Regions from separate parts of the Streptomyces sp. NPDC017529 genome, predicted to be linked through region 1. Evidence: riboswitches for the same ligand, from Rfam matches in the RefSeq annotation. Region 1 holds a riboswitch; each other region holds the start of a gene.
What was found. Region 1 has a riboswitch for cobalamin ahead of ACH4K4_RS12655 (ribonucleoside-diphosphate reductase subunit alpha). Riboswitches for the same ligand answer to the same signal wherever they lie in the genome.

Region 2: it holds a riboswitch for cobalamin, as region 1 does, so the genes downstream of both, ACH4K4_RS29985 (CoA-acylating methylmalonate-semialdehyde dehydrogenase) here and ACH4K4_RS12655 (ribonucleoside-diphosphate reductase subunit alpha) in region 1, are expected to answer to the same signal.
Region 3: it holds a riboswitch for cobalamin, as region 1 does, so the genes downstream of both, ACH4K4_RS07795 (HoxN/HupN/NixA family nickel/cobalt transporter) here and ACH4K4_RS12655 (ribonucleoside-diphosphate reductase subunit alpha) in region 1, are expected to answer to the same signal.
Region 4: it holds a riboswitch for cobalamin, as region 1 does, so the genes downstream of both, ACH4K4_RS17290 (cobalamin biosynthesis protein) here and ACH4K4_RS12655 (ribonucleoside-diphosphate reductase subunit alpha) in region 1, are expected to answer to the same signal.

Annotation. Positions count from the first base shown of each region.
Region 1 is NZ_JBIRJY010000004.1:432,432-440,033, forward strand. It holds gene ACH4K4_RS12655 (ribonucleoside-diphosphate reductase subunit alpha) at 1-1,951, opposite strand, end outside; cobalamin riboswitch at 2,112-2,253, opposite strand; gene ACH4K4_RS12660 (TolB family protein) at 2,553-3,899, shown strand; gene ACH4K4_RS12665 (TolB family protein) at 3,982-5,334, shown strand; gene ACH4K4_RS12670 (GNAT family N-acetyltransferase) at 5,365-5,877, opposite strand; gene mctP (monocarboxylate uptake permease MctP) at 5,927-7,561, opposite strand; gene ACH4K4_RS12680 (DUF3311 domain-containing protein) at 7,558-7,602, opposite strand, start outside.
Region 2 is NZ_JBIRJY010000015.1:147,995-155,596, reverse strand. It holds gene ACH4K4_RS29995 (YciI family protein) at 1-298, shown strand, start outside; gene ACH4K4_RS29990 (RNA polymerase sigma factor) at 307-1,452, shown strand; cobalamin riboswitch at 1,501-1,682, shown strand; gene ACH4K4_RS29985 (CoA-acylating methylmalonate-semialdehyde dehydrogenase) at 1,887-3,386, shown strand; gene ACH4K4_RS29980 (acyl-CoA dehydrogenase family protein) at 3,392-4,603, shown strand; gene ACH4K4_RS29975 (enoyl-CoA hydratase/isomerase family protein) at 4,600-5,664, shown strand; gene mmsB (3-hydroxyisobutyrate dehydrogenase) at 5,661-6,635, shown strand; gene ACH4K4_RS29965 (enoyl-CoA hydratase) at 6,632-7,441, shown strand; gene ACH4K4_RS29960 (DUF262 domain-containing protein) at 7,560-7,602, shown strand, end outside.
Region 3 is NZ_JBIRJY010000003.1:98,449-106,050, forward strand. It holds gene ACH4K4_RS07770 (cytochrome P450) at 1-228, shown strand, start outside; gene ACH4K4_RS07775 (L-tyrosine/L-tryptophan isonitrile synthase family protein) at 225-1,175, shown strand; gene ACH4K4_RS07780 (ABC transporter ATP-binding protein) at 1,189-1,980, opposite strand; gene ACH4K4_RS07785 (FecCD family ABC transporter permease) at 2,019-3,137, opposite strand; gene ACH4K4_RS07790 (ABC transporter substrate-binding protein) at 3,137-4,210, opposite strand; cobalamin riboswitch at 4,409-4,621, shown strand; gene ACH4K4_RS07795 (HoxN/HupN/NixA family nickel/cobalt transporter) at 4,631-5,857, shown strand; gene ACH4K4_RS07800 (VOC family protein) at 5,964-6,464, opposite strand; gene ACH4K4_RS07805 (DoxX family protein) at 6,524-7,075, opposite strand; gene ACH4K4_RS07810 (hypothetical protein) at 7,277-7,501, opposite strand.
Region 4 is NZ_JBIRJY010000006.1:57,069-64,670, reverse strand. It holds gene ACH4K4_RS17300 (putative cobaltochelatase) at 1-1,800, opposite strand, end outside; gene ACH4K4_RS17295 (cobyric acid synthase) at 1,800-3,419, opposite strand; gene ACH4K4_RS17290 (cobalamin biosynthesis protein) at 3,451-4,422, opposite strand; cobalamin riboswitch at 4,553-4,703, opposite strand; gene ACH4K4_RS17285 (hypothetical protein) at 4,880-5,116, opposite strand; gene ACH4K4_RS17280 (inorganic phosphate transporter) at 5,155-6,495, opposite strand; gene ACH4K4_RS17275 (class II aldolase/adducin family protein) at 6,985-7,602, shown strand, end outside.

The DNA.
Region 1 (7,602 bases):
GCGGCTCGATGCACTCGTAGACGCCCGCGATCGAGGCGATGGTGGCGGTCGGCGCGATGGCCAGCAGCAGCGAGTTGCGCATGCCGGTCGCCGCGATACGGGTGCGCAGCGCGTCCCACCGGTCCGTCCAGCGCGGCTCGGCGTTCGGGTAGTGGTCGGGGTGCAGCACGCCGCGGGCCGTGCGGGTCGCGGACCAGGCCGGGTGCGGGCCGTGCCGCTCGGCGAGGTCGGCGGACGCCTCGTACGCCGCGAGCATGATCCGTTCCGAGATGCGGGTGGACAGCTCCTGGGCCTCGGGCGAGTCGAAGCGCAGCCGCAGCCGGAAGAAGACGTCCTGGAGGCCCATCAGGCCCAGGCCCACCGGGCGCCAGCGGGAGTTGGAGGTGCCGGCCTGCTCGGTCGGGTAGAAGTTGATGTCCACGACACGGTCGAGGAAGGTGACCGCCGTGCGGACGGTGGCGTCCAGCCGCTCCCAGTCCATTGCCTCCTCCCAGCCGCCGGCCTCGTTGCCCAGGTGGGCGGCGAGGTTGACCGAGCCGAGGTTGCAGACGGCCGTCTCGCCGTCGTCCGTGACCTCCAGGATCTCGGTGCACAGGTTCGAGGAGTGCACGACCTTGCCGGGCTCGGCGGTCTGGTTCGCGGTGCGGTTGGCGGCGTCCTTGAAGGTCATCCAGCCGTTGCCGGTCTGCGCGAGGGTGCGCATCATCCGCGAGTACAGGACGCGGGCCGGGATCTGCTTGACGGCGCGGCCCTCGGCCTCGGCCTTGCGGTACGCGGCGTCGAACTCGTCGCCGTACAGGTCCACCAGCTCGGGCGCGTCGCTGGGGGAGAACAGCGACCAGTCGGCGTCGGCCTCCACGCGGCGCATGAACTCGTCGGGGATCCAGTGCGCGATGTTGAGGTTGTGGGTGCGCCGGGCCTCCTCGCCCGTGTTGTCGCGCAGCTCCAGGAACTCCTCCAGGTCCGCGTGCCAGGTCTCCAGGTAGACGCAGGCGGCGCCCTTGCGCCGGCCGCCCTGGTTCACGGCCGCGACCGAGGCGTCCAGGGTGCGCAGGAACGGCACGATGCCGTTGGAGTGGCCGTTGGTGCCGCGGATCAGCGAGCCGCGGGCGCGGACCCGGGAGTACGACAGGCCGATGCCGCCGGCGTGCTTCGACAGGCGCGCCACCTGGTGGTAGCGGTCGTAGATCGAGTCCAGCTCGTCCAGCGGGGAGTCCAGCAGGTAGCAGGAGGACATCTGCGGGTGGCGGGTGCCGGAGTTGAACAGGGTGGGCGAGGAGGGCAGGTACGACAGCGTGCTGGTCAGGCGGTACAGCTCGGCGACGTCGGCGAGCGCCCGCTCGCTGTGGTCCTCGGCCAGGCCGCAGGCCACCCGCAGCAGGAAGTGCTGCGGGGTCTCGATCACCTGGCGGGAGATCGGGTGGCGCAGCAGGTAGCGGGAGTGCAGGGTGCGCAGGCCGAAGTAGCCGAACCGGTCGTCGGCGCCGTCCGCCAGGGCGCGGTCGACCAGCGCGTCCAGGCGGTCCGCGTGGGTGCGCACGAACTCGGCCGTGGAGTCGGCGATCAGGCCCTCGCGGTGGCCGGTGGCGACGGAGGCGGAGAAGGCGACCGCCCCCTCCGCGGCCGCCTCCTCCGCGATGGCACGGGTCAGCAGGCGGGCGGCCAGCTTGGAGTACTGCGGCTCGTCGCCGATCAGGCCCGCCGCGGCCTCCATGGCCAGGGAGCGCAGCTCGGCCTCGTCCGAACCGGGGTGGCGGCCGCGCAGCGCGGCGGCGGCGATCTTGCCAGGGTCGGTGGCGGCCAGGTCGGCGGTGAGGTCGGTCAGCGTGCGCAGCAGGGCGGCGCCGGGGCCGTCCTCGGCCCGGCCGTCGGCGCCCTGCCGGGGCTGCGTGTCCTTCGCGGGCTGCACGACCTGCTCGGCTGCTGCGGGCTCCGTTGGCGCGATGGTCACGTGCTGCTCTCCCTCACTCGGCGGGGGCCTGGGGGAGAAGCGCGACGGTCGCGTGCGGGCGTGCGGCACCCCCGGCACGGCAAGGGGCACGCGGGCACACCGCGCAGCGTCCACCGGCCCAACCCGCGAGACCCGGACGTATCGACGACCGCGCCGGTCCTGGCGCGGGCGTACTGTGGGCAGGTCTTCGGACTTACGGGTGCGGATTTACGCACTTCGTACACCGTTGCGGGACAGTTCCGGATTCGCACCGGATTCCCCTGCGACGACAGCGAGCACGAGCATACATCTTGTGCCGCCTCGTGCACCCACCCCCATATCTTGTGTCGCGTTGCGACGGTCTTGTCCGAAGCCGTGGTATTCGGGGGCCGCTCCGAGGTCATTTTCCGGGCCCTGTGGGGCGCCCTGCGGCCCGCCACGGGGCCGCTTCCGGCCTGCCGCGGGGCGGTTCGGGGGGCGCCTGGACGGGGGCTGATGCAGGGGGCGTATTGGTGGCGCGGAACATCCCTGACGCGTTGACCGGGACCCTTGAAGCGTATTGGCTCCTTGTCTGCTCTGTCGTCCGATGGGGCGGGTGGGGGACAAGTGTGAGGGGGGAGACATGCGAAGAACCGGTGCGCCGCGTGGCGCGGTCCGGATGGCCGGGCTGATGGCGGGGGCCTGCGTCATGGCAGGCGCGCTGCCCGCCACGGCCGTCGCGGAGGGGGTGGCGGCCCCGGCCACCCAGCGGGTCAGCGTCGCCGCGGACGGGACGCAGGGAAACGGTTTTTCGGGCGATCCGCGGCTCAGCGCGAACGGGCGGTTCGTGGCATTCTCCTCGGACGCCACCAATCTGGGCCCCGCCGACACCAACGGCCGGCAGGACGTCTACGTCAAGGATTTACGGACGGGAAAGGTCGACCTGGTCAGCGTCGGCAGTGACGGCACGCAGGGCAACGCCCTGTCCGGCGCGCCCGAGATCAGCGCGGACGGCCGGTATGTCGCCTTCTACTCCTCGGCGTCGAACCTGGTGGCAGGCGACACCAACGGCGAGGGCGACGTCTTCGTGCACGACCGCCGGACCGGGCGCACCACCAGCCCCACGGCGGGCGCCGGCACCTCGCCGTACGGCTTCGGAGTGCAGAACTTCGCCGTCAGCGGCAGCGGCCGGTACCTCGCTTTCGGCTCCTACCGCGCGGACCTGGTACCCGGCGACACCAACGAGCGCCTGGACGTCTTCGTCCACGATGTGCAGAAGGGAACGACGAAACGGGTGAGCGTGGCGAGCGACGGCAGCCAGGCCGACGGCCCGTCCGGCTTCCCGTCGCTCAGCGCCGACGGCCGCCGGGTGTCGTTCACCTCCACGGCGACCAACCTCACCCCCGCCGGGCCCGGTTTCCGCCGCCCGCCGCCGCAGGACCCCATGTACGTCCACGACCTGGGCACCGGGCGCACGAGCGTGGCGAGCCTCAGCTCCGAGGACGCCGTGGTCGGCGTGTCACCGTTCCCCAGGCTCAGCCCGGACGGCCGCTACGCGATCTTCGAAGCCGTGGCCGCCGACGTGGTGCCGGACGACACCAACGGCACGTACGACGTCTTCGCCCGCGACCTCGAACGGGGCACCACCCGGCTGCTGTCCCGCGCGCACGACGGGGCCCAGGGCAACGGCTGGTCCGCCGACGGGCGGCTCAGCGCGGACAACCGGTGGCTCTTCTTCAGCGCCATGGCGTCCAACCTCGTGCCCGGCGACACCAACGGGCAGGCGGACGGCTTCGTCCGCGACCTGCGCACCGGCCGGGTCGAGCGGATCAACGTCGGCGCGGACGGCGCCCAGTCGGACTCCTGGACGAACGAGATCACCCCCGACGCCACCGGACGGCTGGCGTCCTTCGACTCCCGCGACAACGAACTGGTGCCCGGCGACACGAACGACACGGGCGACGTCTTCGTCCGGCGGTTGCAGCACTGACGTACCGACGCACTGACGCACCGACGCACCGACGCACCGACGCACCGATGCACCGATGCACCGACCAGGAGGGGAACCCGCCATGAGGACCACCCGCACCGTACGAAGACTCGCCGCCGTGACAGGGGCGTGCGCGCTGGCCGCGCTGCTGCCCGCGGCGACGGCCGGCGCCCAGCCCGCGCCGCGCACCGAACGTGCCAGCGTCACCGCCGACGGCACGCAGGCCGAAGGGGGTTCGGCCGGCTCGGCGCTCAGCGCGGACGGCCGGTACGTCACCTTCGACTCCACCGCGGCCAACCTCGTGCCCGGCGACACCAACGGGCAGCCGGACATCTTCGTGAAGGACCTGAAAACCGGCGTCGTCGAGCGCGTCAACGTGGCGAGCGACGGCACCCAGGCCGACTCCTGGTCGTCCTCGCCCACCATCAGCGCCGACGGCCGGTACGTCGCCTTCGCGTCCGACGCGGCCAACCTCGTCCCGGGCGACACCAACGCCGACACCGACATCTTCGTCCGCGACCGCAGGACCGGGCGGACCGAGAGCGTGACGCTCGACGGCCGCCCGCCGCAGGGCAGACAGGGCTCCCAGATGCCGGTGATCAGCGCCAACGGCCGGTCCGTCGCGTTCGCTTCCAGCCGTGCGGACCTGGTGCCCGGCGACACCAACGGCGCCCAGGACATCTTCGTGCGGGACCGTGGGACCGGCACCGTGACGCGGGTCAGCGTCTCCGTCACCGGCGAGCAGGCGAACGGCCCTTCGGCGGCCCCGGTGCTCAGCTACGACGGCCGCAAGGTCGGCTTCATCTCCAAGGCGCAGAACCTGCCCCCGGCCCCGGCCCAGGCCGCCCCCGGGGAGCCAGGCCCGCGCAGGCCGCACAGCTACCCGTTCTTCCTGCACGACCTGGACACCGGCCGCACGAGCGTGGCGAGCCTCAGCTCGGCCGGCGAGACGGTGGGCGCCTGGAACGCCTCGCTCAGCCCCGACGGCCGCCACGCGGTCTTCTCCAGCCAGTACGCGGAGGTGGTGCCCGGCCACCCGGCGGGCAAGGCCGACCTGTTCGTACGGGACCTCGCCAAGGGCACGACGGCGCAGATGACGTACACCTACGACGGCAAGCAGCCGCAGAAGGGCCGATCCGGCAACGGCGTCCTGTCCGCCGACAACCGCCGCCTGTTCTTCGAGTCCTCGGTCCCGGACCTGGTGCGGGACGACACCAACGGCGCGCAGGACGTCTTCGTGCGCGACATGAGGACCGGTGCCGTCGAGCGGGTCAGTCAGGCCGCCGGCGGCAGCACACCGGACCCGGGCTGGTCCTCCCACCCGTCCACCGACGCCACGGGCCGCCTCGCCGCTTTCGACTCCGACGCGGCGACCCTGGTGCCGGGCGACACGAACGGGGCGACGGACGTGTTCGTCCACAGGGTGCGGCCGTAAGACCGGCGCTCGGTCCCGGCCCGGTCGTCGCTAGGCCGCCTCCTCCAGCCCGCAGGCGAACGCCCACAGGGTGACGGTCGGTACCGGGTCCCAGTCCCGCTCGGGAATGTGGCGGAAGCCGAGACGTTCGTACAGGCGGTGGGCGGCCAGGGTGTGCGGCTGGGTGGAGAGCACCATGCCGGTCAGGCCGAGGGAGCGGGCGCGGTCCATGCAGGCGCGCACCAGCGCCTCGCCGATGCCGCGCCCGCGCCCGCCGGGAGCCACGGCCAGCATCCGGAACTCCCCTTCGGCCGGCCCGGATATCTCGGCGTACCTGGTGCCGGGCGCGACGAAGGTGACCGTGCCCAGCACCGCGCCGCTGCCGGCGTCGGCGGCGGTCAGCAGCTCGGCGTGCTCGGCGCGGTGGGCCGCCTTGCGCAGCTCGTGCACGTACGGGTCGCGGTCCCCGAACGACAGCAGTCCGTCCGCCAGGTAGGCGGACACGAGGAGCTCGCCGATCTCCTCGAACTCCTCGGGCCGGGCGGGCCTGATGACGATGTCCATGAGGCAAGTGTGCACGGGGGGTCTGACAACGCCCCCCGTGCCCCTCGGCTCAGTGCCCGACCGGCGCTCCCGCCGTGGCCGGGGGCAGTTCGACCTGGACGCCCTTGTCGCCCGCGTCCGCCGTGTAGTCCCCGGGGGACGTCTCGTCGACGCCGTCCGGGGCCTTCACGGCGCGCAGGACGACGGTCAGCACGACCGTCACGAGGACGTTGAGGACGAACGCGGTCAGGCCGATGTAGCCGATCTCGCCGATGCCGGGGATCTCCGCGCTGGAGCCGCCGAAGTGCTTCTGCGTGGGGCTGGCCACCCCGTACGCCGCGAGGGTGCCGTAGAGCATGCCGGCCGCCCAGCCCGCCAGCAGCGCCCACCGGTGGAACCAGCGGGTGAACAGGCCGCCGACCAGGGCCGGCATGGTCTGCAGGATCCAGATGCCGCCGAGCAGCTGGAAGTTGATGGCGACGGTCTTGTCCATGGTCAGGACGAAGACCAGCGCGCCCACCTTCACCAGCAGCGACACCAGCTTGGCGACCTTGTGCTCCTGCGCGGGTGTGGCGCCGGGTTTGAGGAAGTCCTTGTAGATGTTGCGGGTGAAGAGGTTCGCCGCGGCGATGGACATGATCGCCGCCGGCACCAGCGCGCCGATGCCGATCGCGGCGAACGCCACGCCGGTGAACCAGTCGGGGAACATGTTCTCGAACAGCTGCGGAATGGCCAGCTGCCCGTTCTGCACCTTGATCCCGGCCGCCACCGCCATGAAGCCGAGCAGCGCGAGCAGCCCCAGCATCAGGGAGTACAGCGGCAGGATGGTGGTGTTGCGGCGGATCACGTTGCGGTTGCGGGAGGACAGCGTCGCCGTGATCGAGTGCGGGTACATGAACAGCGCGAGCGCGGAGCCGAGGGCCAGCGTCGCGTACGCCCACTGCGCGTTGGGCCCGCTGGCCAGTTCGCCGCGTGGTGTGCCGGTCGCCGGGTTCTTCTGCGCGAAGGTGTCCTTGGCGACCGCGAAGATGTGGTCGAAGCCGCCCAGCTTGATCGGGATGTAGACGATCGCGACGGCGATGACCAGGTAGATCAGGCCGTCCTTGACGAACGCGATCAGCGCGGGCGCCCGCAGCCCGGACGAGTACGTGTACGCCGCCAGCACGCCGAAGGCGATCAGCAGCGGCAGGTCCTTGACGAACCAGTGGGTGTTCTCGCCGCCGCCGACGCCCATCACGTCCAGCACGGCCTGGATGCCGACGAGCTGCAGCGCGATGTACGGCATCGTGGCGAGGATGCCGGTGACCGCCACGGCCAGCGACAGGCTCTTGGAACCGAACCGGCCGCGCACGAAGTCGGAGGTGGTGACGTAGCCGTGCTGGTGCGAGACCGACCACAGTCGCGGCAGGAAGGTGAAGATCAGCGGGTAGACGAGGATCGTGTACGGCACGGCGAAGAACCCGGCAGCGCCCGCCGCGTAGATCGCCGCGGGCACGGCGACGAAGGTGTACGCGGTGTAGAGGTCGCCGCCGAGCAGGAACCAGGTCACCCAGGTGCCGAAGCTGCGGCCGCCCAGGCCCCATTCGTCGAGGTTGTCGGACTGCTCGGCCTTGCGCCAGCGCGCCGCCAGGAAGCCCATGACCGTGACGGCCACGAAGAAGAAGATGAAGACGGCGAGCGCGACGCCGTTCACGCCGTCCTTCACCGGGACGCACCCCCCTTGCGGAGGCGCTGCTCCCGCTGGAC
Region 2 (7,602 bases), on a different contig from region 1:
GAGCGACTTCGCGGACCGGCTGGAGCAGACCGGCGAGTTCGTCGACAGCCAGGCGCTCGCCCCCGAGGGCGCGTGGGTCCGCTACGACGGCGAGGGGCGCCCGCCGGTCACCGACGGGCCGTTCGCCGAGACCAAGGACCTCATCGCCGGCTGGATGGTCATCGACGTCGACAGCCACGAACGCGCCGTCGAGCTGGCCGGGGAGCTGTCGGCCGCCCCCGGCGCGGGCAGCAAGCCCATCCACGAGTGGCTGGAGGTGCGCCCCTTCCTCGCCGCGCCGCCCACCATCACGGAGTGACCTCCGCAGTGGACGAGACCCTGCTCCGGAGCCTCACGCCGGGCGTGCTCGGCGTCCTCGTCCGCCGCGGAGCCGACTTCGCGGCGGCCGAGGACGCCGTACAGGACGCGCTGGTCGAAGCGGTCCGCGCCTGGCCCGCCGGCCGGCCACGGGACCCGAAGGGCTGGCTGGTCACCGTGGCCTGGCGCCGGTTCCTCGACACGGCCCGGGCGGACGCCTCACGCCGCCGGCGTGAGGACCGCGCCGACGAGGAACCGGCGCCCGGACCCGCGTCCGCGGTGGACGACACTCTCCGGCTCTACTTCCTGTGCGCCCACCCCTCGCTGACACCGGCGTCCGCGGTCGCGCTCACACTGCGGGCCGTCGGCGGCCTCACCACCCGCCAGATCGCCCAGGCCTATCTGGTGCCGGAGGCGACCATGGCACAGAGAGTCAGCCGGGCCAAGCGGACCGTCTCCGGTGTGCGGTTCGACCGGCCCGGCGACGTGGCCACCGTGCTGCGCGTCCTCTACCTGGTCTTCAACGAGGGCTACTCCGGCGACGTCGACCTCGCAGCCGAGGCCATCCGGCTCACCCGGCAGCTCGCCGCCGCGATCGACCACCCCGAGGTGGCGGGGCTGCTCGCCCTCATGCTGCTCCACCACGCCCGGCGCGCGGCCCGGACCGCGCCCGACGGCGGCCTGGTGCCGCTCGCCGGGCAGGACCGCGGCCGGTGGGACACCGAGGCGATCACCGAGGGCGTCGGGATCCTCCAGGCGGCCCTGGCCCGCGACCGGCTGGGCGAGTTCCAGGCCCAGGCCGCCATCGCGGCACTGCACGCGGACGCGCCCACCGCCGAGGAGACCGACTGGGTGCAGATCGTCGAGTGGTACGACGAGCTGACGCGCCTGACCGGCAGCCCGGTCGTCCGGCTCAACCGCGCGGTGGCCGTGGGCGAGGCCGACGGCCCGCGCGCCGGCCTGGCGGAACTGGCGGCGCTGGACGCCTCCCTGCCCCGCCACACCGCGGTGGCGGCATACCTCCACGAACGCGACGGCGACCTGCCGACGGCGGCCCGGCTGTACGCCGAAGCCGCCCGTAAGGCGTCCAACCTCGCCGAACGCGACCATCTGACACGCCAGTCCGCCCGCCTCAACGCCCGCCGGAAGCGGTGACGGGCCGGGCGGCGTGGCGGGACCCCCTGGACTTACTAGGACGTCCAACTATATCGTCGTGACCAAGGCCCGCGGTGCAGGGAAGCCGGTGCGAATCCGGCGTGGTCCCGCCACTGTGACCGGGGAGTGCGACGCCGAGCAACACGCCACTGACGAGAACGCGGTCGGGAAGGCGGGCGGCGCGCGGTGATCCGGAAGCCAGGATACCGGCCGCGGGTGTTGTTCCGTGTTGTCCACGAGGATGGAGCAGACACGCATGGCACCGGTGCGTACCCACAGCCCAGGTGATCCGGCCCGGCCCGCGGCACCGCCCGCGCGCTGACGGTTCCACGCCCTTCGCGTCCCACGGCCCCGCCACGGTCCGCGCGCCCTCCGCGCCGCCCGGGTGCCCGGCCGTGCCATCCCCGGATTCCACCTGACGAGAGCAGGCTCCCATGGTCCGCGAACTCACCCATTTCGTCGGCGGCAAGCACACCCCGGGTGCCTCCGGTGCTTACGGCGACGTGTTCGACCCCAACACCGGCACCGTGCAGGCCCGGGTACCGCTCGCCAACCGGTCCGAGACGGCCGCGGCCGTCGCCGACGCGGCGTCCGCGCAGCCCGAATGGGGCGAGTGGAACCCCCAGCGGCGCGCCCGTGTGCTGCTCAACTTCCTGCGCCTGGTGGAGGGCGAGCGGGACGCGCTGGCCCGGCTGCTGTCGAGCGAGCACGGCAAGACCGTCCCGGACGCGCACGGCGACCTCCAGCGCGGCCTGGAGGTGGTCGAGTTCGCCGCGGGCATCCCGCACCTGCTCAAGGGCGAGTTCTCCGACAACGCCGGGACCGGCATCGACGTGCACTCGCTGCGCCGCCCGCTCGGCGTGGTGGCCGGGATCACCCCGTTCAACTTCCCCGCGATGATCCCGCTGTGGAAGGCCGCGCCGGCCCTCGCCTGCGGCAACGCGTTCATCCTGAAGCCGTCCGAGCGGGCCCCGTCCGTACCGCTGCGACTGGCCGAGCTGTTCCTGGAGGCGGGCCTGCCGCCGGGCGTCCTCAACGTCGTGCACGGCGGCAAGGAGTCGGTGGACACGCTGCTGGAGGACCCGCGCGTCGAAGCGCTGGGCTTCGTCGGCTCGACGCCGGTCGCCGCGCACATCTACGCGACCGCCGCGGCGCACGGCAAGCGCGCCCAGTGCTTCGGCGGCGCCAAGAACCACCTGGTCGTGATGCCGGACGCCGACCTCGACCAGGTGGTGGACGCGCTGGTGGGCGCCGGGTACGGGTCGGCCGGCGAGCGGTGCATGGCCATCTCGGTCGCCGTACCCGTCGGCGAGGAGACCGCCGACGCGCTGGTGGCACGGCTCAAGGAGCGGATCGGCGCGCTGCGCATCGGCCGCTCCGACGACCCGCACGCCGACTTCGGGCCGCTGGTGGGCCGGGACGCGCTGGACCGGGTCCGCTCCTACGTGGGCCTCGGCGTCGCCGAGGGCGCCGAACTGGTCGTCGACGGCCGGGACTTCTCCCTCCCGGGGCACGAGGACGGCTTCTTCGCGGGCGCCTCGCTCTTCGACCGGGTCACCCCGGACATGCGGATCTACCAGGAGGAGATCTTCGGGCCCGTGCTGTCGGTGGTCCGGGCGGCCGACTACGAGGAGGCGCTGCGGCTGCCCACGGAGCACCCGTACGGCAACGGCGTGGCGATCTTCACCCGGGACGGGGACACCGCGCGGGACTTCAGCCGCCGGGTGAACACGGGCATGGTCGGCGTGAACGTGCCGATCCCGGTGCCCGTGGCGTACCACACCTTCGGCGGCTGGAAGCGGTCCGGCTTCGGCGACCTGAACCAGCACGGCCCGGACGCGATCCGCTTCTACACCCGCACCAAGACCGTCACCTCGCGCTGGCCCTCCGGGGTCAAGGAGGGCGCGAGCTTCACCATCCCGACGATGGGCTGAGCGCGATGAGCGTCATGACCACCGCCGGCACGGCCGCCTCGCTCAGCTCGCTCACCGAGGACCAGCTCGCCATCGTCGAGACCACGCTGGACTTCGCGCAGGAGCACATCGCGCCGCACGCCGTGGCCTGGGACCAGGACAAGCACTTCCCCGTGGACGTGCTGCGCAAGGCCGCCGGGCTCGGGCTCGGCGGGATCTACGTACGGGAGGAGTGCGGCGGCTCCGCGCTCGGCCGCGCGGACGGCGTGCTGGTCTTCGAGGTGCTGGCCACCGCCTGCCCGTCCATCGCGGGCTATCTCTCCATCCACAACATGGTCGCCTGGATGATCGACCGGTACGGCGACGACGCGCAGCGCGCCCGCTGGCTGCCCGGCCTGTGCTCGATGGCGGACCTGGGCAGCTACTGCCTGACCGAGCCGGGCGCCGGGTCGGACGCGGCGGCGCTGCGCACGCGTGCGGTGCGCGACGGCGACGACTACGTGCTGACCGGCGTCAAACAGTTCATCTCCGGCGCCGGTGCCTCGCAGGTGTACGTGGTGATGGCCCGTACCGGCGAGGAAGGGCCGGGCGGCATCTCGGCGTTCGTCGTCGAGCGCGACGACCCGGGGCTGTCGTTCGGTGCCAACGAGAAGAAGATGGGCTGGAACGCGCAGCCCACCCGGCAGGTGGTCCTGGGCGAGGTGCGCGTCCCCGCCGACCGGCGGCTGGGTGCGGAGGGCGACGGCTTCCGCATCGCGATGAGCGGCCTCAACGGCGGCCGGCTCGGCATCGCCGCCTGCTCCCTCGGCGGCGGGCAGAGCGCGCTGCACGCGGCGCAGGCCTACCTCGCGGACCGGGAGGCGTTCGGGGGCCGGCTGCTGGACGCGCAGGCGCTGCAGTTCCGGCTCGCAGACATGGCGACGGAGCTGGCCGCGGCCCGTGCGCTGGTGCGGCAGGCGGCCGACGCGCTGGACCGCGCCGACCCGCAGGCGCCGCAGCTGTGCGCGATGGCCAAACGGTTCGCCACCGACACGGGCTACTCCGTCGCCGACCGCGCGCTGCAACTGCACGGCGGTTACGGATACCTGAGCGAGTACGGCATGGAGAAGATCGTCCGCGATCTTCGGGTGCACCAGATCCTGGAAGGGACGAACGAGATCATGCGTGTGATCGTGGCCCGCGGGCTGACCGGGGCGAAGACCGGCGGCGCCCGCGCCGGGGCGGGGGCCGCCCGATGACCGACGACTCCGTACTGCTGCGGACCGAGGGCCGCGCGGCGTACCTCACCCTCAACCGCCCCAAAGCGCTCAACGCCCTCACCCACGCCATGGTGCGCCGGATCGACGCGGCCCTGGCCGCGTGGGAGCAGGACCCCGCGGTGGAGGCCGTGGTGATCAGCGGCGCGGGCGGGCGCGGGCTGTGCGCGGGCGGCGACATCCGCGCCATCCACGAGGACGCCGGGACCGGCGGCACGGCCTCCGCCGCCTTCTGGCGCGACGAGTACCGGCTCAACGCCCGTATCGCGCGCTACCCCAAGCCGTACGTCGCCGTCATGGACGGCATCGTGATGGGCGGCGGCGTCGGCGTCTCGGCGCACGGCAGCGTACGGATCGTCACCGAGCGCTCCAAGGTCGCCATGCCGGAGACCGGCATCGGCTTCGTGCCGGACGTCGGCGGCACGTACCTGCTGGCGCTGGCGCCCGGACAGCTGGGCACCCACCTGGCGCTGACCGGGGCGCCGGTGGCGGCCGGGGACGCGCTGCTCTGCGGGCTCGCCGACCACTTCGTACCGGCGGAACGGGTGGAGCGGCTGGTGGCGGACCTCGCCGCCGAACCGGTGCCCGAGGTGCTGCCGCGGTACGTACGGGAGGCCCCGGACGGCGAGCTGGCGGCGCGCCGGGAGTGGATCGACCACTGCTACGCGGCCGGCACCGTCGAGGAGATCGTGGACCGGCTGCTCGGCACCGGCGTCCCGGAGGCCAAGGAGGCCGCCGAGACGCTTCTCGCCAAGTCCCCCACCTCGCTGAAGGTCACCCTGGCCGCGCTGCGCCGGGCCCGGGGCCTGGGGCCGCTGGAACGGGTCCTGGACCAGGAGTACCGCGTCTCGTGCGCGGCCCTGGCCACGCCCGACCTGGTCGAGGGCATCCGCGCCCAGGTGATCGACAAGGACCGCAGGCCGCGCTGGTCCCCCGCCACCCTCGCCGAGGTCACCGACGCGGACGTGGCCCGGTTCTTCACACCGCTCGGCGACCGCGAGCTCGGGCTCGCCGGCGGCTTCCCGCAGGAGGTGCCCTGGTGAGCACGGAAACGGCGTACGGGAACGCGGGGCCCGCCACGGTCGGGTTCGTCGGGCTCGGGAACATGGGCGGGCCGATGGCGGCCAACCTGGTCAAGGCCGGTCACCGGGTGACCGGTTTCGACCTCGTACCGGAGGCGCTGGCGACCGCCGCCGAGGCCGGCGTCGAACCCGCCGGCTCGGCGACCGCCGCCGTGACGGACGCGGACGTGGTGATCACCATGCTCCCCGCCGGACGGCACGTCCTGGCCCTCTACGAGGACCAAGGGCTGCTCGCGGCGGCCCGCCCCGGCACCCTGTTCGCCGACTGCTCGACCATCGACGTGGCCGACGCCCGCGCCGCACACGAGGCCGCCGTACGCGCCGGCCACCAGGCCCTGGACGCACCGGTCTCCGGCGGCGTGGTCGGCGCCCGAGCCGGCACCCTCACCTTCATGGCGGGCGGCGGCGCGGCCGAGTTCGCGCGGGCCGAGCCGCTGCTCTCGGCGATGGGCAAGAAGGCGGTGCACTGCGGTGCCGCGGGCGCCGGACAGGCCGCGAAGATCTGCAACAACATGATCCTCGGCATCTCGATGATCGGCGTCAGCGAGGCGTTCGTCCTCGGGGAGAGCCTGGGCCTGACCCACCAGGCCCTGTACGACGTGGCATCCACCGCGAGCGGGCAGTGCTGGGCGCTGAGCGTCAACTGCCCGGTGCCCGGCCCGGTGCCGGGCAGCCCCGCCAACCACGACTACCGGCCGGGCTTCGCGGCGCCGCTGATGGCCAAGGACCTGGGCCTGGCCGCCAACGCGGTCCGCTCGGGCGGCGTACAGGCTGAACTCGGCCTGCGTGCCGCCGAGTTGTTCGCGGCGTTCGCCGAAGGCGAGGGCGCGTCGGAGGACTTCTCCGGCATCGTCCGCACCATCCGGCAGCGTTCCGGCACCGGCAGGCCCGCCGCACAGGAAACCGAGCAGAACGGAACGACGACCGCATGACCGACACCACCCCGCGCACGGACGACCGTACGCAGCCGTACGAAACGATCCTCGTGGAGCGCACCGGCCGTACCGCCACGCTCACCCTCAACCGCCCCAAGGCGCTCAACGCCCTCAACCTCCAGGTGATGAACGAGGTCGTCACCGCGACCGGGGAGCTGGACCGCGACCCGGAAGTCGGCTGCATCGTCATCACCGGCTCGGCGAAGGCGTTCGCCGCCGGGGCCGACATCAAGGAGATGCGGCCGCAGTCGTACATGGACATGTACCTCGGCGACTGGTTCACCGCCTGGGACCGGCTGGGTGCCCTGCGCACGCCGACGGTCGCCGCGGTGGCCGGGCACGCGCTGGGCGGCGGCTGCGAGCTGGCCATGCTCTGCGACATCCTGCTCGCCGCCGACACCGCCGTCTTCGGCCAGCCGGAGATCAAGCTGGGCGTCATCCCGGGCATCGGCGGCTCCCAGCGGCTGACCCGCGCCGTCGGCAAGGCCAAGGCCATGGAACTGTGCCTGACCGGCCGCACCATGGACGCGGCGGAGGCCGAGCGGGCGGGCCTGGTCTCGCGGGTGGTACCGGCCGCCGACCTGCTGACCGAGGCGCACGCGGTCGCCGGGAAGGTGGCGGCGATGTCCGCGCCGGTCGCCATGATGGCCAAGGAAGCCGTCAACCGCGCCTTCGAAACCACCCTCGCCGAGGGCGTCCGCTTCGAACGCCGCCTGTTCCACGCGGCCTTCGCCACCGCCGACCAGAAGGAGGGCATGACGGCGTTCGTGGAGAAGCGGGCGGCGGGGTTCACGCACCGCTGAGGCACTCGCGCGGTCGCGGCCCGGCCGAAACGACCTCGCCCCAGGCGCTCGCTGGCTAGGGTGATCCTCTTGAAACCTCAAGGGCATCACCGTAGTTCGCGACTGGGGCGAGGTACCGATGGAAGCACGGGAAACGACGTTCGAGCGGCTGATCCAGGGGG
Region 3 (7,602 bases), on a different contig from region 1:
GGCCGCTCCCCCAACCCCCACCTGGCCTTCGGCCACGGCATCCACTTCTGCCCCGGCGCCGCACTGGCCCGCGCCGAACTGCACATCGCCTTGGAGACGCTGCTCCGCCGCCTGCCGGACCTGCGACTGGCCGTGCCGGACAGCGACCTGGACTGGATACCGGCGGTGCTCGCGCGGGGCGTCAGCGCGCTCCCGGTCACGTACGGCTCGCGCGGAGAGGCCCGATGAACAGCACGGTCACGGCCACCGCCATCCTCGCCAGCCTCCTCCCGCACCGCCGCACCCTGGAGACGACGGCTTCCGGAGAAGCCACCCCCGCCCACTTCCCGTATCAACTGGAGCAGTTGAAAGCCCTGGTGGCCGCCCGGCGCCCCATCCTCCTCACCCTCCCCGGCTTCCCCTGCAAGTCCCCCAACCCGGCCAAGGTCCTCGGCCGCCTCCCCGACGAGGGCGAACGCCTCGCCCTGCGCTTCCTCGACCGGCTCTGCGCCCGGATCGGGGAGCTGTACGCGCCGGGCGCACGGCTCGTCATCTGCTCCGACGGGCACCTCTTCAGCGACCTGATCGGCGTCACCGACCCGGACGTCGACGCGTACAACGACGCGCTGCGCGCGATGATCCGTACGGCCGGGCTGTCCCACCTCACCACCTTCGACCTGCGCGACGTCTACGGAGACCTGCCCAGCGCCGCCAAACGCACGCAGGTGGACGCCCGGTACGCCCCCGCCCTGGACTCGCTGCGCGCCGAGACCCGGGGCGCGGCCGCCGGCGACGGCGAGACGCTGCGCCTCTACCGCGGCATCACCCGCTTCCTGTTCGAGGACACCACCGGCTTCGAAGGCACCCGCTCAGCCCTGCAACGCGCCTGCCGCACCCGCGCCTACGGCGTCATCCGGCGCAGCCGCGCCTGGGGCGCACTCATCGCCGACCACCACCCCGACGCCATACGGCTGTCCATCCACCCGCAGCCGCGCGGCGCCGAGAAGTTCGGCATCCGGCTGTTCGACGCGCCCGACGCCTGGATGACGCCGTGGCACGCGTGCGTGGTGCGCCGGCCGGACGGCAGCGTACGGCTGATGCGCGCGGCCGACGCGGCGCAGCACGGCCGGCTCGTCCACCGGGACGGCCGCCCGAGCCACTACGCGGATGAGGCCGTGCGGCCGGTGCCCCTCTAGCGGCCGTGCTTCTCTAGTGGCCGGTGCCTCTTCGAACGGTCCGCCGTTGGTCGACGGCGATCAGCGGGTCCCCCGTCAGCGGGTGGTCGACCACCGCCGCCCGCACCCCGAACACCTCGGCCAGCAGGTCCGGCGTCAGCACCTCGCGCGGGGCGCCGGACGCCACCACCGTCCCCTCGTGCAGCACGTGCAGCCGGTCGCAGACGGCGGCCGCCGCGTTCAGGTCGTGCAGCGAGACGAGCGTCGTACAGGCCCGGTCGCGCAGCAGGCCCAGCAGCTCGACCTGGTGCCGTACGTCCAGGTGGTTCGTCGGCTCGTCCAGCACGAGCACGTCCGGGACCTGCGCGAAGGCGCGGGCGAGCAGGGCCCGCTGCCGCTCGCCGCCGGAGAGCGCGGAGAACCGCCGCCCGCCGTGCTCCGCCAGCCCCACATCGGCCAGAGCGCGGGCCACCGTCTCCCGGTCGGCGGCGTCGTCGCCCGCGAACGCCCGCTTGTACGGGGTGCGGCCCATCGCCACCACCTCGTGGACGGTGAGTTCGAAGTCGCTGCCGCGTTCCTGGGGAAGGGCGGCGATGTGCCGCGCGGCCCGCGTCGCCGGCATGGCACCGACGTCCTCGCCGGCCAGCAGCACCCGGCCCGCGTCCGGCCGCAGATGCCGGTACACGGTGCGCAGGACCGTGGACTTGCCGCTGCCGTTCGGGCCGACCACGCCCGCGATCTCGCCCGGCGCGGCCATCAGCCGCACACCGGCCACGACGCACCGCCCGGCGTAGGACACCCGCAGGTCCTCGATGTCGATCCGCAAACCGGCGTCCGTACCGGCTCGCGCCCGTGCTTCCACGCTCACGATCCCGCTCCCAGCCGGCGGTCGAGGACGTACAGCAGTACCGGCGCGCCGACCAGCGCCGTCACCACGCCCACCGGCAGTTCCTGGTCGGCCATCGCGGTACGGCACACGATGTCCACCACGACCAGCAGCAGCGCCCCGGTCAGCGCCGCCAGCGGCAGCAGCCTGCGGTGGTCGCCGCCGACGAGCAGCCGGCACAGGTGCGGCACCATCAGCCCCACGAAGGCCACCGCCCCGGACACCGCCACCAGTACGCCGGTGAGCAGGCTGGTCACCACGAACAGCGTCCGGCGCAGCCGGACCACGTCCACGCCCACGCTCGCCGCCGTCTCGTCCCCCATCGTCAGCGCGTTGAGCGCGCGGGCCCGCGCCTGGAGCACCAGCAGCCCGGCCGGCACCGCGAGGGCCGGCAGGACCAGCGTGCTCCAGGTGGCGCCGCCGAGGCTGCCCATCAGCCAGAACAGCACGCCGCGCGTCTGCTGTTCGTCCCCGGCCTGCAGCACGAGATAGCTGGTGATCCCGGCCAGGAACTGCCCGATGCCGACCCCGGCGAGCACCAGCCGCAGCGGCGCGAAGCCGCCGCCCCTGCGGGCCAGCGTCCAGACCAGCGCGAACGAGGCGAGCGCCCCCGCGAAGGCCGCCAGCGACAGCCCCAACCCCCCGGCCAGGCCGAACGCGCCGCCCGTACCGGCCACAGCGCCCGCGCCCAGGACGATCGCGGCCACCGCGCCGAGCGACGCGCCGTTGGAGATGCCCAGGAGGTACGGGTCCGCCAGCGGGTTGCGCACCAGCGCCTGAGTGGCCGTACCGACGAGCCCGAGACCCGCGCCGACCAACGCGGCGAGCAGCGCTCTGGGCACCCGCAACTGCCAGACGATCAGGTCGTTCGTGCCCGGCCTCGGCGGCTGCCCGCCCAGCCGCCGGAACACCACCGACCACACCTCCGCCGGAGCGATGTCGGTGGCGCCGAAGGAGACGGCGGCGGTCAGCGCGACGAGGAGCGCGAGCAGCAGCGCGACGGCGAGCCATGGCGTACGGGGTTTTCGCGGCGTACGGGCCACGAGTGGCGTACGGTCCTCGGGTGGCGTACGGGCCTTGAGCGTCGTACGAGGCATCAGCGGCCCGCCGCCCCGGCCCCGCCCAGCCGGTCCGGGTACAGCGTCTCCGCGATCCGCCGCACCGTGTCGGCGTTGCCGACCCCCGCGATGGTCGTCTGCTCGGAGCCGATGCGCAGGAATTTCCCTTCCTTCACGGCACGCAACCCCGCCGTCCCCGCAAATCCCTTCAAGAACTGCTCCGCCTCGTCGAACGCCTTCTCATTCGCGGCAGCACTCCCCCGGTTCCGTACGCCCAACTGAATCCAGTCCGGGTCCTTGTCCACCACGTCCTCCCACGACACCGGCTTGAAGTCCCCCGCGCAGTCCGCGAAGACATTGCGCGCCCCGGCTTCGGTCAGCACCGCGTGCGCCACCTGCCGGTTGCAGACGGCCACCGGCTGCTTCGTACCCGCGTCGAAATCGAAGAAGAAATACGACGGCCGCTTCGAAGCGGGCACGTCCGCAAGGGCCTTCCGCACTCCGGAGACCTTCTTCTCCATCTCCGTCACCAGTTGCAGGGCACGCCGCGAGGTGCCCGTGACCTGCCCGAGCCGCCGGATATCACCCTCGACGGCGGACAGATCCCGCTGCGGCGCCTTCTTGCGCGGCGCGCATGCCGTCGAAGCCAGATAGACGTGCTTGATGCCCGACGCGGCGAACTCCTCGTCGGTCGGCGCGGCAGCCGCCCCGCCCATGTTCCCCATCGACGCGAACGTATCGATATAGAGATCGGCCCCGGAACCGAGCAGTTTCTCCTTCGGAATCACCGCCTTGCCCAGCACCGGCACCCGCTGCGCCTGCGCGTCCAGATCCGGCGGCAACGTTCCCTTACCCGGCGGAAATCCCGTACCGACGACCCGGTCACCCACCCCCAGCCGGAGCAGCATCTCCAGGCTCGACGCATTGCTCGTGACGATTTTCCGCGGAGCAGCGGAAAACGTCGTCTCCCGCCCGTCGCAATCGGTGACCGTGACCGGGAAACCGGCTTTGCCGCCGTCCCGGGCGCCCGCGGCGCTCCCGCCCGTACCACCGGCGGCGCCACCGCATCCGGTGGCCAGCGCGGCCACCCCCACCGCCAGCGCCGCCGCCAGCACCGTTGTCGTCGCCGTAGCCGTTGTCGTCGCCGTCCGCTTCCCGCGAGGACGCATACGCCCGTTCTCCCCTGCCGCTCGACTCTCCGGCGGCCCGCCACTGCGAGCCGCGGACCAGGTAGTCGAGCGGACGGGGCCCGCGGTTCCCGCGGAATCGGCCCGGTGGCCGCGCACCTCCGGAGGTTGGAGTGCCGGAGGTTAGAGTGTCCGGGCCGTGGTGTTCGGGAAGACCGGTGACGACCTTCGGGTCCAGGCCGGAGCGGCCCTCGCCACTGTGATCGGGAAGTTCCCGCCCATTCCGTACGCGCCTACGCCCGTACGGAGCCACTGTCCGCAGCCCGCGGCCGGGAAGGCCGGGCCGGGCGCGCTCACCCGTAAGCCAGGAGACCGGCCACGGCATCTCACGAACTGATCCACGAGGTGCTGGAGCGTGACCACCGAATGCCCCTGTCCCCCACCCCCCTACCCTCCCCTCCCTCTCCTTCCTCCCCTTCCTCCCCTTCCTCTTCGCCCTCCCCCCTGCCCGGCTTCCGCTGGCAGCGTCAGGACACGGTGCGCACCGCGGGCCTGATGGCGGTGATAGCCGCGCTGCACGTCGTCGCCTTCGGCGTGCTCTTCCTCCTCGTCGTGCCGAACCACTACACCGTGGGTTCGCAGGTCTTCGGCGTCGGCCTCGGCATCACCGCGTACACCCTCGGCATGCGGCACGCCTTCGACGCCGACCACATCGCCGCCATCGACAACACCACCCGCAAACTGATGGCCGACGGCAAGCGCCCGGTCTCCGTGGGGTTCTGGTTCGCGCTCGGGCACTCCAGCGTGGTCGTCGCCATGGCCGCGCTGGTCGCCGGCGGCGCACAGCTGGCGGGCACCCTGCTCGACGACGAATCCCGCACCCACCAGGTTCTCGGCACCGTGGGCACCACGGTCTCCGGCACCTTCCTCTACCTGATCGCCGCGCTCAACCTCGTCGCGCTGGCGGGCATCTGGCGGGTCTTCCGCGCCATGCGACAGGGGCGCTACAACGAGGCCGAGCTGGAGGAACACCTCGACTCCCGCGGCTTCATGAACCGCGTCCTGGGCCGCTTCACCCGCTCCATCACCCGCCCCGGCCAGATGTACCCGCTCGGCTTCCTCTTCGGCCTCGGCTTCGACACCGCGACCGAGGTCACCCTGATGGTGATGGCGGGCAGCGGCGCCGCGGCCGGCCTGCCCTGGTACGCGATCCTGGTCCTGCCGCTGCTGTTCGCGGCGGGAATGAGCCTGTTCGACACGCTGGACGGTACGTTCATGAACTTCGCGTACCAGTGGGCGTTCTCGAACCCGGTGCGCAAGGTCTACTACAACCTCACGATCACCGGCCTGTCGATCGCCGTCGCGTTCTTCATCGGGACCATCGAGCTGGTCAGCGTCCTGCACGAGAAGCTGGACCTGAAGGACGACGTCACCGGCTGGATCTCGTCCATCGACCTGGACAACGTCGGCTTCATCATCGTCGGCCTGTTCGTGGTGGTCTGGGCCGCGGCCCTGGCGTACTGGCGGCTGGCCGGGGTGGAGAAACGCTGGGCGGCGCGGACGACGGGGACGGCGCGGACGGCGCCGACGACGGCGAGGGCCGGGGAGACGGAAACCCCGGAAACCGTCTGACCCGGTCCCCGGCCGGTCGCGGCACGCTCCGGCGCTCCCCCGGAGCGGGCCGCGACCGGCTTCCGCCCCTCGGGGGCTTCCGTCCCTCGGCGGCCGCCGCCCCTCCTCAGGTCGCCGAACCGGCCGCCGCGCCCGTCTTCAACCCGGGACCCCAGCGCTCCAGCGCCGCGTCGAGGTCGAGCGGGAGCAGCCGGTCGGGCTCGTCCGCCCCCGGCCAGTCCGCACGCGGCACGCGCCACATGACCTCGAACTCGTTGCCGTCCGGGTCCTTCGCGTACAGCGACTTGGACACCAGGTGATCGGTGGCGCCCACCAGCGCGCCCCGCCCGGCCAGCTCGGCCGCGATGTCCGCGAGCTCGCCGAGGGTGCCGACCTCCCAGGCCAGGTGGTACAGGCCCACCCGGCCGTGCTCGGGGCCCGGCGCGTGGTCGCCGACCGCGAACAGCCCGAGGTCGTGGTCGTTGGCCGTCCCCTCGGCACTGAGGAACGCGGCCCGCCCCGGCACCTCGGTGTCCACCCGGAACCCGAGCGCCTCGGTGTAGAAAGCCACGGCGCGCTCGACGTCACGCACATACAGCACCGCGTGGTTCAACCGCCGCACACTCACGTCAATCCCTCACTTCCCACATCTCCCACGTCCGTCGTCTTCGTCTTCCCCGCCGGGCGTCACTTCCGCAGCAGCAGAATCACGCCCGCCAGGACCACACCGAGCACCACGGCGGCCACGCCGTACGCGAGCCGGTGCGCACGCAGGACCGGCAGCAGCCGGTCGATCGCGTACCGGCCGGGACCGGTCAGCGCGAGGGCCCCCGCACCCGCCGTGAGCAGCAGCTCGTACTCCACGCCCTCGGGCGCGAAGAACCCGCCGCCCCACTTCACCGCCAGCGCGTTCACCATCGTGCCGACGATCGCCGCGCCGGCCAGCGGCGTCAGCAGCCCGACCGCCAGCCCGAGACCGCCCAGCGTCTCGCTGAGCCCGGCCACCACGGCCATCGCCTTGCCCGCCGGATACCCGCTGGCCGTGAAGAACTGCTCCGTCCCGTCCAGCCCGCCCCCGCCGAACCAGCCGAACAGCTTCTGCGCACCGTGCGCGGCCATGGTCAGCCCGACCGCGAGCCGCAGCACCAGCAGGCCGACGTCGTACGCGTGCGGAGTCGCGGCATGCCGGTCGTCGGCACCGCTGCCGTAGCTGCTGAGAGGGCTGAGGGGGGAGGTCATACGAGCGCTCTTTCCTGTCTGACGGCCGGCCGGGCTGTCTGCCCGGCCGGGCCGGTCGCGATCACGATCAAAGTACTTGAAACTTCAAGTCACACATCGACGATACACATCGCTTGAAAGTCGAACAACAGGACTCTGCCCACCCGGTAACTCTCCAGACACGCCCCCACACACCAAGCGACACTTCAAGCCACCTCGGCCCTACCCGGCGCCCACCCAGCACTCCTTGTCCCCGCCACGCCACTCCACCAGCCCCGGGGCATCGAGGTCGATGTCCTCGGCATCGGGCGCCAAACCCGCGTGCCGCAGGAACTCGGCGACATCCCCCCGCCCGTGCGCCACCCCGACGATCTGCCCATGAACGGTGACCCGGCGCCCGCCCGACGGCGAGGGCGGGTGCACGATCACCGGCGGATGCTCACCCATGCATTCAGCGTGCACCGAGACCGCCACCCCCGCACGTCGAAGACTCAATACCGCCCCCGCCCCACCCCCGCAAACCCCAACCAGCAAAAATACAAACCCCA
Region 4 (7,602 bases), on a different contig from region 1:
GAGCAGGCCGGCGGAGAGCGGTGTGCGGCCGCCGGTGGGCAGCGACTCCAGCCGGGCGGCGCCCGCCTCGACCGACGAGGTGGGCGGCAGCGCCAGCTCGGCCTCCGCACCGCGGAAGGTGATCATGCCGATCTTGTCGCGCCGCTGGTAGGCGTCGAGCAGCAGCGAGAGCACCGCGCCCTTGACCGCGCTCATCCGCTTGCGCGCCGCCATCGAACCGGACGCGTCCACGACGAACAGCACGAGGTTGCCCTCGCGGCCCTCGCGTACCGCCTCGCGCAGGTCGTCCCGGCGGACGACCAGCCCCGGACCGCTCCGCCCGCGCGCGACCTGGTGCGGCGCGGCGGCCTGTACGGTCGCGGCCAGGTGCAGCTTGGTCAGGGTGCCCTGCGGGCGGCGGGCGCCGGTGGTGCGGCCGTGCGCCGTACGGGCCCGCGAACGGCGGCCGTCCGCGCCCTCGCCGAGCCCCGGCACGTCCAGCCGCCGGGTACGGAACGGCTCGCCCGCGCCGACGGCGGCCTTCTCGCCGCCCTCGCCCGGAGCGTTCTCCCCTTCGCTTCCGGACTGCGCCTTCGGGTCGGCGGGCGCCGGGTCCGCCTCCGGGGCCTGCGACTGCTCGGGCAGCTGCGGCTGGTCGTGGGCCTGCGGCTGGTCGTGCGGGGCCTGGGCGTCTTCGCCCTGCGGGCCGTCCGTGCCGCCGTCGCCGTCCTGCGGCGGCCGGCCGCCGCCCGGTCCGTCGGGATCGTCGTCCGGGCCGCCGTCCGGTTCCGGGTCGTCGTCCTCGTCCGCGGCGAACTCCTCCAGCGTCCGGTCGAGCTTGTCCTCGTCCAGGCCGGGGGCGTCGAAGGGATTGCGGCGGCGCCGGTGGGGGAGCGCCAGCAGGGCGGCCTGCCGTACGTCCTCCTCGCGGACGTCCGTACGGCCCGCCCAGGCCGCGAGCGCGCACGCGGTGCGCGCCATCACGATGTCGGCGCGCATGCCGTCCACCTCGAACGCGGCGCAGACCGCGGCGATCTGCCGCAGCACCGCGTCGCCGAGCAGCACGTCCGGCAGCAGCGCCCGCGCGGCCGCGATCCGCTCCCGCAGCTCGTTCTCCTCGGCGGCCCAGCGTGCCGCGAAGCCCGCCGGGTCGGCGTCGTACGCCAGCCGGCGCCGCACGACCTCGACCCGCTGGTCCGGCTCGCGGGACGCGGCGACCTCCACGGTGAGGCCGAAGCGGTCCAGCAACTGCGGCCGCAGTTCGCCCTCTTCGGGGTTCATGGTGCCGACGAGCAGGAAGCGCGCCGCGTGCCGTACGGAGACGCCCTCGCGCTCCACGTACGAGGCGCCCATGGCGGCGGCGTCCAGCAGCAGGTCCACGAGGTGGTCGTGGAGGAGGTTGACCTCGTCGACGTACAGGATGCCGCGGTGCGCGTCCGCCAGCAGACCCGGCTCGAAGGCCTTCACGCCTTCCGACAGGGCCCGTTCGATGTCCAGCGCGCCGACCAGCCGGTCCTCCGAGGCGCCGACGGGGAGTTCGACCATGCGGGCCGGGCGCTCCTCCGAGCCGCCCGTCTCGTGCGGGCCGTCCGGGCACGCCGGGTCGGGCGCCGCGGGGTCGCAGGAGAAGCGGCACCCGGTGACGACGGGGACGTCGGGCATCAGCGCCGTCAGACCGCGCACGATCGTCGACTTCGCGGTGCCCTTCTCCCCACGGACGAGCACCCCGCCGATGGCCGGCGAGATGGCGTTGAGCAGCAGGCTCAGCCGCATGTCGGACATGCCGACGACCGCGGTGAACGGGTAAGGGACCGATGCCATTAAGGAGTACCCCCTTCGAGGGACGTGCGGTGTGCGGGCGCGGGGGAGGCCGCGCCGGGTGCGGCCGGGGTGCGGGACGGCGGTGGTACCGGCGGCGCTCCCGGCGGCACGAAGGGCAGCCCCGCCGGCACCCCGTCCTCGATCAGCCGCAGCAGCGCGTCGGTGTCCGCGTGCTCCTCGATCAGGTCGCCCAGCTTGTCGAGCTGCTCCTCGCGCAGCGCGGCGAAGCTGGTGTCCGGCGCCGGGACGAACGCGCGGCCCGCGTCGGCGGCCACCCGCCGCAGGAACGCCCGCCGGAAGCCGTCGCTCTCCAGGGAGCCGTGCCAGTGGGTGCCCCAGACCGATCCGGACCGGCAGCCGTCCAGGAAGGGCTGCCCGCCGAGGACCTCGGCCACGCCGTGGTGGATCTCGTATCCCTCGACCGGCTCGCCCAGCGCCTCGCCGGACGGCCGGGCCAGGGTCTTGTCCGCGGCGAACCGTACGCGTACAGGCAGCAGGCCCAGCCCGTCCACCGTGCCGGCCTTGGACTCGACCTCGTCCTCGATGCGTTCGCCGAGCATCTGGAAGCCGCCGCAGATGCCGAGCACCGGGCGGCCCTCGGCCGCCCGCCGCCGCACCGCGTCCGCGATGCCCCGCTCGCGCAGCCACTGGAGCGCCCGGACGGTGCCGCGGGTGCCGGGCAGCACGACGAGGTCGGCGTCGGCCAGCTCCTCGGCGCGGTCCACGAAGCGCACCACGACGCCGGGTTCGGCGGCGAGCGCGTCCACGTCCGTGAAGTTCGACATCAGCGGTACGGCGGCCACCGCGACCCGCAGGACGTCGGCGCCGTGCGGCGGCGCGACGACGCTCTCGCGGACCGCGCCGCGCAGCGACACCCGCAGGCCGTCCTCCTCGTCGATGCCGAGGCCGTGCGCGAACGGCAGCACCCCGAGGGTGGGCCGACCGCTCAGCTCCCTCAGCATCTCCAGGCCGGGCTCCAGCAGCGTCACATCACCCCGGAACTTGTTGACGAGATAGCCCGCGACCAGCGCCTGGTCCTCCCGGGACAGCAGCGCCGTGGTGCCGAAGAAGGAGGCGAACACGCCGCCCCTGTCGATGTCGCCGACCACCACGACCGGGATGCGGGCGGCCCGCGCGATGCCCATGTTCACGATGTCGGTGCGCCGCAGGTTGATCTCCGCGGGGCTGCCGGCGCCCTCGCAGATCACCGCGTCATGCGTACGGCGCAGCTCCTGGAGGCAGTCCGTGACCGTACCGAGCAACTGCTCCTGGCGCCCCGCGTGGTAGCCGCGCGCGCTCAGCTCGCCCACCGGCTTGCCCATCAGCACGACCTGGCTGCTGCGGTCGCTGCCCGGCTTCAGCAGCACCGGGTTCATCAGCGCGCTCGGCTCGACGCGCGCCGCCGCGGCCTGCATGGCCTGCGCCCGCCCGATCTCCGCGCCCTCGCGCGTCACGAACGAGTTCAGCGACATGTTCTGCGCCTTGAAGGGCGCCACCTTGACGCCCTTGCGCGCCAGCCAGCGGCAAATGCCCGCCGTCACCACGCTCTTGCCCGCGTCGGACGTGGTGCCCGCCACCAGCAGCCCGCCGCCGAGCGGCGTTCGACCCGGTCCGTTCACGTGGCGCTCCTCGCCGTCCGCATGTCACTGCTCACTTGGCCCTCCCGGCCGTACGGGCCCGCCGCACGGCCCCTGCCGCGCACCGGCCCGCGACCGTGGCCGCCAGCGCCAGCGCGCTCACCCGGCGCGACAGCGTCACGGCCCGCCCGATGTCCGGCACCGCCACGGGGTGCCCGGCGGCACCGTTCAGCACCGGCCGGTGCTCGACCCGGCCGCCGTACGCCAGGGTGCCCCCCAGCCGTACGCCCAGCGCCCCCGCGAACGCCGCTTCCACGGGACCCGCGTTGGGGCTCGGGTGCGACGGGCCGTCCTGCCGCCAGGCACGCCACGCGCCCCGCCGGTCGGGGCCCGCCAGTACCGCCAGCGCGGCGGTCAGCCGGGAGCCGGGGAACCCGGCCACGTCGTCGAGCCGGGCCGAGGCCCAGCCGAAGCGGTGGTAGCGCGGCGACTTGTGCCCCACCATCGCGTCCAGCGTGTTGACGGCACGGAAGGCCAGCAGCCCCGGTACGCCGGCGACCGCGCCCCACACGAGGGCGCCGACCACCGCGTCCGAGGTGTTCTCGGCGACGGACTCCACCACCGCGCGCGCCATCTGCTGCCCGTCCAGGGCCTGCGGGTCGCGCCCGCACAGGTGCGGCAGCCGCTCCCGCGCCACGTCGAGGTCGCCTGCGGCGAGCGCGCCGCCGACGGCCCGCGCTTCGCGGCACAGCGAGGTACCGCCCAGGACGGCCCAGGTGGCGGCGGCGGTCAGCGCGACGGAGGCGGGGGAGGAGCGGCGTACGGCACGTTCCAGCAGCGCGGCGCCGGCGGCGGTCCCGCCGACACACAGCGCGGTGTGCAGGGCCCCGCGCCCGCGGTCGTCGCGCCACAGCCGGCGTTCCACGGCGGCCGCGGCCCGCCCGAAGGCGGCCACGGGGTGGCCGCGCCGGGGATCGCCCGCGACCAGGTCGCCGAGGAAGCCGAGGGCCGCGCCGCACGCGTAGCCGGCGTGTTCGGCACGCATCGGATCAGACCGCCGTCGCGCCTCGGAGGGACGGTACGGGGGAAGGCACAGAAGATCGCGAACTGCGGCCGGGCATGACGGTAGGTCCTCACTCAGGGTCCGCGCCCTGGTTCGACGGGTACGGCGACAAGAGTCTCCTGGCTCCCCGGATCGGCGCTTCCCCCGGCCTTCCAGTCCGTACGGGAACCTCTCGGCTGCGACGTGGACCGTGGCCCTTGGTGGAGGGGCGCTCCCCGGTGACAGTGGCGGGACCGCGCCGGATTCTCACCGGACTTCCTCATCTGTCGCCGAATGGCTCCGGCAGTCCACCACGCTCCGCGAGAGCCCGTCAACTCGCGCTTGACCTGCGCCGCAGGCGGTGGCAGTGGCTGTGTCCCAGGACACAGCGCGGGGCGCCCGGCGGCCGCGGCGTCCGCCGCCGACCACCGGGCGCCCCGGAGTGCCGTGCCGGCGCCCGTCAGGCGGCGACGATCAGATAGATGCCGTACGCCACGGCCGCCGCGCACAGCGCGAAGCAGGCGTACGCCCCGGCCCTGGCCGGCGCGCCGGGGCCGTCGGCGGCGGCCGCCCCGTCCTCCTGCCGCGGGGCGCGGGACGTGCCGACGATGCCGAGGGTGAACAGGCCGACGATGCCGACCGTCACCACGAGCGTGACGCCGAAGACCTGGCCCAGAGCTGCCCAGTCGATGCTCATTCGCGTTCTCGTTCCTTCGTGGGTGCCGTGCGGCCGGGTCAGCCGACCGCCGAGCCGGCCTTGGCGCGGCGCTGGGCGTGCGTCTCGTGCGGGTGGGCGGCCGCCGGGGCGGTGATCACCGGGGCGGTGCCGACCGGGTCCGTGAGCGGCGTGTCGGCCATCGCGGGTGCGGGGACCGTGGCGACGGCCATCGCTGGCGCGGACACGACCGGCCCGGCGGGCGGCGGGGTCACGGCCTGCAGCGCGGCGGTGACGACACCCACCGGCTCCGCCGCCGGGCCCTCGTTGACGTTGGTGTGGTCCACCGGCTTGCGCCGGGAGGCCGCCCAGATCGCGCCGCACACGGCGAGCCCGAGGACCGCCACGGTCGCGATGCCCCAGTCGCCCTGCTCGGCCAGGAACGCGGCGCCCGCCGCGACCAGGCCGGCGGCCGGCAGCGTCAGGCCCCAGGCGACGACCATCCGGCCCGCCGTGGACCAGCGCACCACGCCGCCCTTGCGGCCCAGGCCCGAACCCATGACCGAACCCGAGCAGACCTGGGTGGTGGAGAGCGCGAAGCCGAGGTGGGAGGAGGCCAGGATGGTGGCCGCCGCGCCGGTCTGGGCGGCGAAGCCCTGCGGCGGCTGGATGTCGGTGATGCCCTTGCCCATCGTGCGGATGATGCGCCAGCCGCCGAGGTAGGTGCCGAGCGCGATGGCCACACCGGCCGAGGCGATGACCCACAGCGGCGGGTCGGCGTGCGGGGCGACCACGCCGCCGGTGATCAGCGCGAGGGTGATCACGCCCATCGTCTTCTGCGCGTCGTTGGTGCCGTGCGCCAGGGAGACCAGCGCGGCGGAGGCGATCTGCCCGGCGCGGTAGCCCTTGGCGGTGTCCTCCTCGGCGCGGTTGCGGGCCAGCCGGTAGGTCAGCCGGGTCGCGGCCAGCGCGGCCAGGCCGGCCACGACCGGCGCGGCGACGGCCGGGATGAGGACCTTCATGACCACGGCGTCGGCGTGCACGCCGCTGGTGCCCACGGACACCAGGGTCGCGCCGATCAGGCCGCCGAAGAGGGCGTGCGAGGAGCTGGAGGGGAGTCCGGCCAGCCAGGTGACCAGGTTCCAGACGATGGCGCCGACCAGCCCCGCGAAGATCACTTCTGGTCTGATGCCGGCGGTCTCGTCGATGATCCCGCCGGAGATGGTCTTGGCGACCTCCACCGACAGGAACGCGCCGACCAGGTTGAGGACCGCCGACATCGCCACCGCGGTCTTGGGCTTGAGTGCCCCGGTGGAAATGGTGGTGGCCATGGCGTTGGCCGTGTCGTGGAAGCCGTTCGTAAAGTCGAACACCAAGGCCGTGACGATCACGATCCCGATGAGAAGCGTGATGTGTTCCATTCACCCAGGCAATCAGTTCGATGGGCAGTGACGCTCGGGACCGTACGGACGACGGGTGAACGGAAGGTGAACTGGGACGGGCGGCACGGTGACGCCCCCGAAGGAGTCGCGCGAAGGCACCCGCCCCGCCACTCGGGCCCCGGCCGTTCAGCCCCAGCCGGCGGGGAGCTTGCCCGGCGTGCCGTGCCAGTGGGCCGGCCACAGCGGGTGGGTGGCGGCGAACGCCCGGCCGTCCGCCCGCCACCCGCCGCCGTTGCGCAGGAAGCGCCGGGCCTGCGCGCGCCTTCGCGTACACCGCCCTGCCCACGGCGCCCGCCGCCTCCGCCGCGGTCACGTCAGCACACCGTCAAACCCGACATAGCGGATACCGGAGCGCGAGGGTCCGCCCCACGGCCCCGCTCCCGGCCCGTACGGTGTCGGCAGCCCCGCGCGCACCACGCCCGCGCGCTCGGCCGGCCACCGCCCGCACCGCACACCGGAGGCACACGCATGACGGACCCGGAAGCCCTCGGCCGCGCCTGGCGCGAACTGGTCGACACCGCCCGCCGCACGGTCGCCGACGGCCTGGTCGTCGGCACCTCGGGCAACGTCTCCGTCCGCGTCGGCGACCTGGTCCTGGTCACCCCCAGCGGCGTCCGCTACGACCGGCTCGGGCCCGGCGACCTCACCGCGGTGGACCTCGAAGGACGCCAGGCCCGCGGCACGCTGCGGCCCACCAGCGAACTCCCCATGCACCTGGCCGTCTACCGTGCCACCGGGGCCACCGCCGTCGTCCACACCCACGCCGCCCACGCCACCGCCGTCTCCACCCTCGTCACCGAACTCCCGCCGGTGCACTACATGACCGCGGCCCTCGGCGGCCCCGTCCGAGTCGCGCCCTACGCCCTCTACGGCACCGAGGAGTTGGCCGGGAACATGCTCGGCGCACTGCGCGGCCGCACCGGCTGCCTCCTGCGCAACCACGGCACCGTCGTGTACGGCGACACCCTGGACGAGGCGTACGACCGCACCGCCCAGCTGGAGTGGATGTGCCGCGTGTGGCTCGCCGCCAGCTCGGTGCCGGGTCGCGAACCCGCCCTGCTCACACCGGAACAGGTCGGGGCGGCG